2 regions of the Erythrobacter neustonensis genome follow, and region 1 is predicted to be linked to the other one. Evidence: predicted binding sites of a transcription regulator. Region 1 holds the regulator's gene; the other holds the start of a gene.
What was found. The regulator LexA, encoded in region 1, represses DNA repair genes until DNA is damaged. The targets are predictions, from matches to a motif close to GTTCCNCNCTTGTTCT.
Positions count from the first base shown of each region.

Region 2: a site for LexA is predicted at 1,397-1,412, ahead of A9D12_RS05815 (ribonucleoside-diphosphate reductase subunit alpha). Genes of this name have one in related genera too.

Region 1 covers NZ_CP016033.1:2,696,319-2,699,731, forward strand. Annotated here, with positions in the region: gene A9D12_RS12535 (molybdopterin molybdotransferase MoeA) at 1-996, shown strand, start outside; gene lexA (transcriptional repressor LexA) at 1,191-1,880, shown strand; gene A9D12_RS12545 (ComEC/Rec2 family competence protein) at 2,059-3,413, opposite strand, start outside.
Region 2 covers NZ_CP016033.1:1,230,827-1,234,239, forward strand. Annotated here, with positions in the region: gene A9D12_RS05805 (CPBP family intramembrane glutamic endopeptidase) at 1-370, opposite strand, end outside; gene A9D12_RS05810 (MarR family winged helix-turn-helix transcriptional regulator) at 367-846, opposite strand; gene A9D12_RS05815 (ribonucleoside-diphosphate reductase subunit alpha) at 1,463-3,413, shown strand, end outside.

The DNA of each region.
Region 1 (3,413 bases):
GCCCAGGCGTGGCGGCTGGTGGGCGAATCGCGCGCGGGCCTGCCCTATTCCGGCGTCCTGACTGACGGCGAATGCGTGCGCATCTCGACGGGTGCGATGGTGCCGCCGGGGGCCGACCGCGTGCTGCTTCAGGAGGATGCACGCGACGACAATGGCGCGATCACCGCCGCCCCGCCGCCCCCGCCCGGTCGGCATATCCGCCCGCGCGGGCTCGATTTTCACGCCGAGGATGTGCTGTTGACACGCGGCACGCGGATTACGGCAGCCCGGCTCGCGCTGGCGCTTGCGGCAGGGCACGGCACGCTTGCCGTCACCCGCCGCGCGCGGGTGGTGGTGATTGACAGCGGCGATGAATTGAGCGCGGACCCCGCCGCCTGCCTGCCGCACCAGATCCCGGCAAGCAACGGGGCGATGATTGCCGCGATGCTCGCCCCGCTTGATTGCGAGGTGAACCGCATCGGCCCCGTGCCCGACACGCAGGCCGCCCTGGCAGACGCGCTTGCCCGGGCCGAGGACGCGGATATCGTGATCACGTCGGGCGGTGCCTCGGTGGGCGATCACGATCTGATCAAGCCTGCGCTCACCGAATGGGGCGCCGAAATCGCCTTCTGGAAGATCGCGATCAAACCCGGAAAGCCGCTGCTGGTGGCAACCCGGGGCGATTGCGTGATCCTTGGCCTGCCCGGCAATCCGGTGTCGAGCTTCGTCACCGCCTTCCTGTTTGCGCTGCCATTGCTGCGCGCAGCCGCCGGCGAGCATGACCCGTTTGCGCGCACGCAGAAACTGCGCACACGCGACGATCTGCCCGCGGTTGGCCCCCGCCGTGAATTCCTGCGCGCGGTCGAAGCGGATGGCGAGGTGTGCCTGGCCGGATCGCAGGATTCCTCCGCTCTCACCGCGCTTGCCGCAGCAGATTGCCTGATCGATCGCCCCGCGCACAGCCCGGCGCTGCCGGCAGGAGAGGCAGTGCGCGTGTTCAATCTCCGAAATGGCTGAATTGCGCGGATTGGCGGGTTGCGGCGCTTGACACGATTCTGCGGGTTGCCTACTTGTTCTTTGTTCGTTCACCATAAAGGCGGAACGGAACGTGCTGGCAACGCACTCCCGATGGGTGCCTCTTGGCGCATGCAGGTGATGGACTGGCGCGCAGGGCGCGCCGTGCCGTGGTGCGACCACAGGAGAATGGACCAATGCTGACCGCAAAACAGCGCGAGCTGATCGTCTTCATTCAGCAACGCCTCGAAGAAACCGGCGTTTCGCCAAGCTTCGAAGAGATGAAGGACGCGCTCGATCTCAAGAGCAAATCGGGCGTTCACCGGCTGATCTCCGCGCTCGAGGAACGCGGCTTCCTGCGCCGCCTGCCGAACCGCGCACGCGCGCTTGAGGTGATCCGCGAACCCGGCGACGCAACCCCTGCACGCGCTGCCACGTCCGCTGCGTCCGGCAACGTGGTCGCGATGCCCGCCGCGCCTGCGCGCGCGCCTTCGGCCGCCAATGACGTGATCGAATTGCCGCTGCACGGAAGGATCGCCGCCGGCGCGCCGATCGAAGCGCTGGAAGGCCAGTCGACCTTGCCGGTGCCCGCCGCGCTGCTCGGCCCGGGTGAACATTATGCGCTTGAGGTTTCGGGCGATTCGATGGTCGAAGCCGGAATCTTCGATGGCGATTTTGCGCTGGTGCGCCGCACCAACACCGCCCGCGACGGCGAAATCGTCGTGGCGCTGGTTCGGGGCGAGGAAGCGACGCTCAAGTATCTGCGCAAGGAAGATGGGCAGGTGCGGCTCGATCCGGCGAACGCTGCCTATGATCCGCAGTTCTACCGGCCTGAAGAGGTCGAAGTGCAAGGCAAGCTTGCAGGTCTGCTGCGCCGTTACCACTGACGCATTGGGAGCCGGAGCGGGATTTGCAGCAGCGTGAAACGCGTTTTTCGCGCGATGTCTGGTCTTAGACTTCGGCTCCAACCCACCCCAAATTCGTGATTGTTGGAACGCGTTGCGTTTAAAAGTCGTGCGTTTCAGGCCCCGCCTTGATGGTTCCAGGGGTGCGCCTAGCGCCCCTCTAGACCCCGGTTCGGGCACTTTCGAACGCAGTCTGCGGCGGCTTTGCCCCGTTTTCGGTTTCGGCACCGAATTTCCCAACCCGTGCTTCGGGTAGCCGCCACCAACCATGCTCGCCCTGCCGGTCGGCAACGCTGACAATCTTAGCCTCGGCAAGATTGATTGAAAGCCCGCCGGACCGCTCGAGCATGCGGCGATCCGCCTTAAGCCACCGCGGCCGGCACGAGCGCGGAAGGAAGCGTTCGGAGACGACAATGTCGGCCCTCGCGCAGGCTGCCGCCAGCGCGCGCTCCTCGACCTGCGATCGCCCGCGGCCGAGCAGCAGGTGCCACGTTTTCCCGCCCCGCGTCATGGTGAGCGCGCACCATGCCGAAGAACAGCGTGCCCCCGGCCACTCAGCCAGCGGCACGGGCTCGGCGGCGATCCCGGCGAGTTCCAGCAGATTGTCGCGGGTATAGCTCGAACGGCTATCTCGCAGCGATACCAGACGCCGCGCGCCGTCTGGGTCGGTCATGGTGATGCCCACCTGCTGGCCATCGCCCGAAATCAACAGATCGGGGATCGGGGTCGCCGCGGCCATCACGCTCGCCAACCCCACCGGAACCAGTCCGGCAAGGCGCACCCGGCCGCGCCACAGCGCAAGCCACAAGCCCCCCACGGCAAAAAGCCCTACCGCAATCCCGCTGATCTGCGGCATCAGACGCACCGAGCCCGACTGGCCGGCAGTGAAATGCGCAATTGTCAGCAGCAGAGCGAGCGATCGTTCCACCACCCACCAGAACGGCGCGCCCGCGCCGACAAGGTCGGCCACCAGCGCGAGCGCGATCATCGGCATCGCGACGAACGTAACCAGCGGGATCGCAACGACATTGGCCAATGCGCCATACATTCCCGCCCGGTGAAAATGGAACATCACGATCGGCATCAGCGCGAGTTCGATCACGATCCCCGTCACGAACAGCATCACGATCTTGCGGAGGGTCGCCCGCCACCATGCCTCCTCGCGCGGCGCAAGGAAGGCGCGCACCGGTGCGCTGTTCGACAAGGCGATGATCGCGATCACGGCGGAGAAGCTCATCTGGAAACTTGGGCCAATCGCGCTTTCGGGCCAGAGCAACAGCACAAACCCGGCGGCGATCGCCACCATCCGCAAGGACAAGGCCTCACGCCCCAGCACCAGCGCGCCCAGCACCAGCAGCGCGGCGACACAGCTGCGGATCGTCGGCACCTCCGCCCCGGTGAGCAAGGTGTATCCGATCCCCGCAGCCGCGCCCGCGCTCGCCGCAAGCACCGGCAGCCGGAGCCGGAGCGCCAGCGCAGGCCACAGCGCGAGCAGCCGCATGACCGCAAAATAGG
Region 2 (3,413 bases), 1.5 Mb from region 1:
CGCTGCCTGTCAGGATCGCCATGACTGCGCAGAACATGACCATCCCGAGCAATAGACCGAGCGCGAGTTCGCGCGGCGCTGCGCCGATCGAAAGCTCGGTCGCGGCGCGCTTTTCCACGCAGCGGACAAGCAGGACGTAAACCGCCAGCGCGACGAGCGCGCCGAAGACCCGGGCCATGAAACGCAATTCGGGCGCGTCTTTTGGCAGCGTGTCGCTCATGAATTGTCCGAGCGGGCCGAAAGACAGGACCAGCAGGATGCTGAAGCCGACCATCCAGGCGATGCTGCGAAGCCAGAGCAGGGGGCCCGGTTTCAAGATCCCCTTGTCGCCCAGATCCAGCGACCCGGAATACGTTGCAATACCGCTCATTTTGCGTCCTTTTGTGCGTTCTTCAAAGCTTGTGCGCTGCGAATGCGCTCGTCGAAGCTTTTCGCGTCGAGAGCTTTGATGGCCTCCGCCAAAAGGCCGGTGAGCGGCGTCGGCAAATCATCGTCGAGGCTTTGCGCCGCCATTGCGGTGCAGGCCCAGGCTTTCCGTAATTCGTCCGCGATGGCTCGACCTGCGGGAGACAGGCGCAGCAGCTTCTGCCGGCCGTCGGTGGAGGGTGCCGTCTCGATGAGGCCATCTGCGATCATCAGGGCCACTGTCTGGCTTGCAGCCGGCTGGGTGATGCCCGCGCATTGGGCGACGTCTCCCAGGCTGGACGGTTCCTGCGCCATCAGCGCGCGCATGATCGGGGTGTAGCGGGGCCGGTAGGCCAGGCCCATCGCCGCGTAATTGCGCTGCACTGCGCCATCGAGTAGTTCGATCAAATGCCTCAACTGGGTTCCAAGCGTCATTTGCATAGGCATCTATATAAGCACTTATCTAAATCGGTAAAGCCGCAAATGACGTGCCGGCGATGGCATGGGTTGCAGGATGCTCGTGTTTTTCCGGTGGTGTGGCAAAAACGCACCCCGGCATCGATCGTCTGCCCGCGCGCCCATCGAGAGGCGCAACAATCGCAGCAGGTCGCATGCAAAAGACGCATGGTTGGATAAGCGCCGATCGCTCCCCATATATTTCTTCACAGATTCAGTTTGGGGGTTGCAGGCCGCGCGACTCAAGCTTTGTCCACGCGTCGCGGGTTTTGCGGGCCTGCGTACAATCCCCGATTTGGTAACCGGGGCCTTAATCGGGCGTTGACCTCATCCCGCGGGTGATTCATCATCTAGTGGTTCGGCGCAAATCGGACCCCCAAGCCTTGGTGATCTTCCGCCGCTCTGTCACAGGGCGCCACACGGGAGCGCCATGCCCGCCCAAGGGTTCGCTGCAACGCTGCAACGGGATCGACCGACCTGCCAGCACGTCCGGAAACCGGGCTGCCTGTTGGCAAGTCTGTGGACCCGCCGGTAAAGAACAGAATCGGAACATCGGCTCTTGTGCGATGCTCCCGATTCGGGGGACAAGTGGGGCTGACACATGGATTTCAAGGCGAGCGAAAACGTGCCCGGTGATGCAGTAAATAGCGACGTGACGATGGAACTGGAAACCGGCCGAGGCGCGGGTGATGAAAAGGCTGTAACGATGAAGACCTCCGATACCGGTTCCGATGCGCTGATCGCAGCCAAGGCGGGCGAAGCGCTGGCGGGCGCGATGGCGGCTGCCGCCACCGATGCCGCTGCCAAGGCCGCCGCGTCCGACAGCAAGAAGGTCAACGACCGCCGCTTCACGATTGTCACCGATCCGGCCCGCGACGCGCGTCTCACCGAATTCGGCAAGGACACGCTGACCGACCGCTACCTGCTCCCCGGCGAGGTCTATCAGGACCTGTTCGCGCGCGTCGCCGATGCCTATGCCGACGACGAAGCGCACGCGCAGCGCCTGTATGACTACATCTCGAACCTGTGGTTCATGCCCGCAACCCCGGTGCTGTCGAACGGCGGCACCAACCGCGGTCTGCCGATTTCGTGCTATCTGAACTCGGTCGAGGATAGCCTCGAAGGGATCGTCGGCACCTGGAACGAGAACGTCTGGCTTGCGTCGAAGGGCGGCGGGATCGGCACCTATTGGGGCAATGTCCGCGGGATCGGCGAGCCGGTCGGTTTGAACGGCAAGACCAGCGGCATCATTCCCTTCGTGCGCGTGATGGACAGCCTCACGCTGGCGATTTCGCAAGGCTCGCTGCGCCGCGGTTCGGCGGCGTGCTATCTCGATGTCAGCCACCCGGAAATCGAGGAGTTCCTCGAAATCCGCAAGCCTTCGGGCGACTTCAACCGCAAGGCGCTGAACCTGCACCACGGCGTGCTGCTCACCGACGAGTTCATGGAAGCCGTGCGCGATGGCGCCGAATTCCAGCTGCGTTCCCCGCGCGATGGCAGCGTGCGCGGCACGGTCGATGCGCGCTCGCTGTTCCAGAAGCTGGTCGAAACCCGGCTGGCCACGGGCGAGCCCTACATCGTCTTCAACGATACCGTGAACCGCATGATGCCCAAGCATCATCGCGATCTGGGCCTCAAGGTCTCGACCTCGAACCTGTGCTCGGAAATCACGCTGCCGACCGGCATCGACCACTTGGGCAATGACCGTACCGCGGTGTGCTGCCTGTCGTCATTGAACCTCGAAACCTGGGAAGAGTGGAAGGGTGACAAGCGCTTCATCGAGGACGTGATGCGTTTCCTCGACAACGTGCTGCAGGACTATATCGACCGCGCGCCCGACGAGATGGCGCGGGCCAAGTATTCAGCCGCGCGCGAACGTTCGGTGGGCCTCGGCGTGATGGGCTTCCACTCGTACCTGCAGCAAAAGGGCGTCGCCTTCGAAAGCGCGATGGCCAAAGCCTTCAACCTGCAGATGTTCAAGCACATCCAATCGAAGGCCTCGGAAGCCTCGATGCTGCTTGCGCAGGAGCGCGGGCCGTGCCCCGATGCCGCCGACATGGGCGCGATGGAGCGCTTCAGCTGCAAGATGGCGATCGCGCCGACCGCGTCGATCAGCATCATCTGCGGCGGCACCAGCGCCTGCATCGAGCCGATCCCGGCCAATATCTACACCCACAAGACGCTGTCGGGCAGCTTCATCGTGCGCAATCCGTACCTCGAAAAGCTGCTCGAGAAGAAGGCCAAGAACTCGACCAATGTCTGGAACTCGATCCTCGAGCGCGGCGGCTCGGTCCAGCATCTCGACTTCCTGACGCCGGAGGAAAAGGCGGTCTACAAGACCAGCTTCGAGATTGACCAGCGCTGGCTGCTCGAATTCGCCGCCGACCGTACGCCCTATATCGATCAGGCGCAGTCGCTGAACCTGTTTATCCCCGCCGATGTCGACAAGTGGGACCTGATGATGCTGCACTATCAGGCGTGGGAAAAGGGCATCAAGTCGCTCTACTATCTCCGCTCAAAGTCGGTGCAGCGCGCCGGATTTGCCGGTGGGG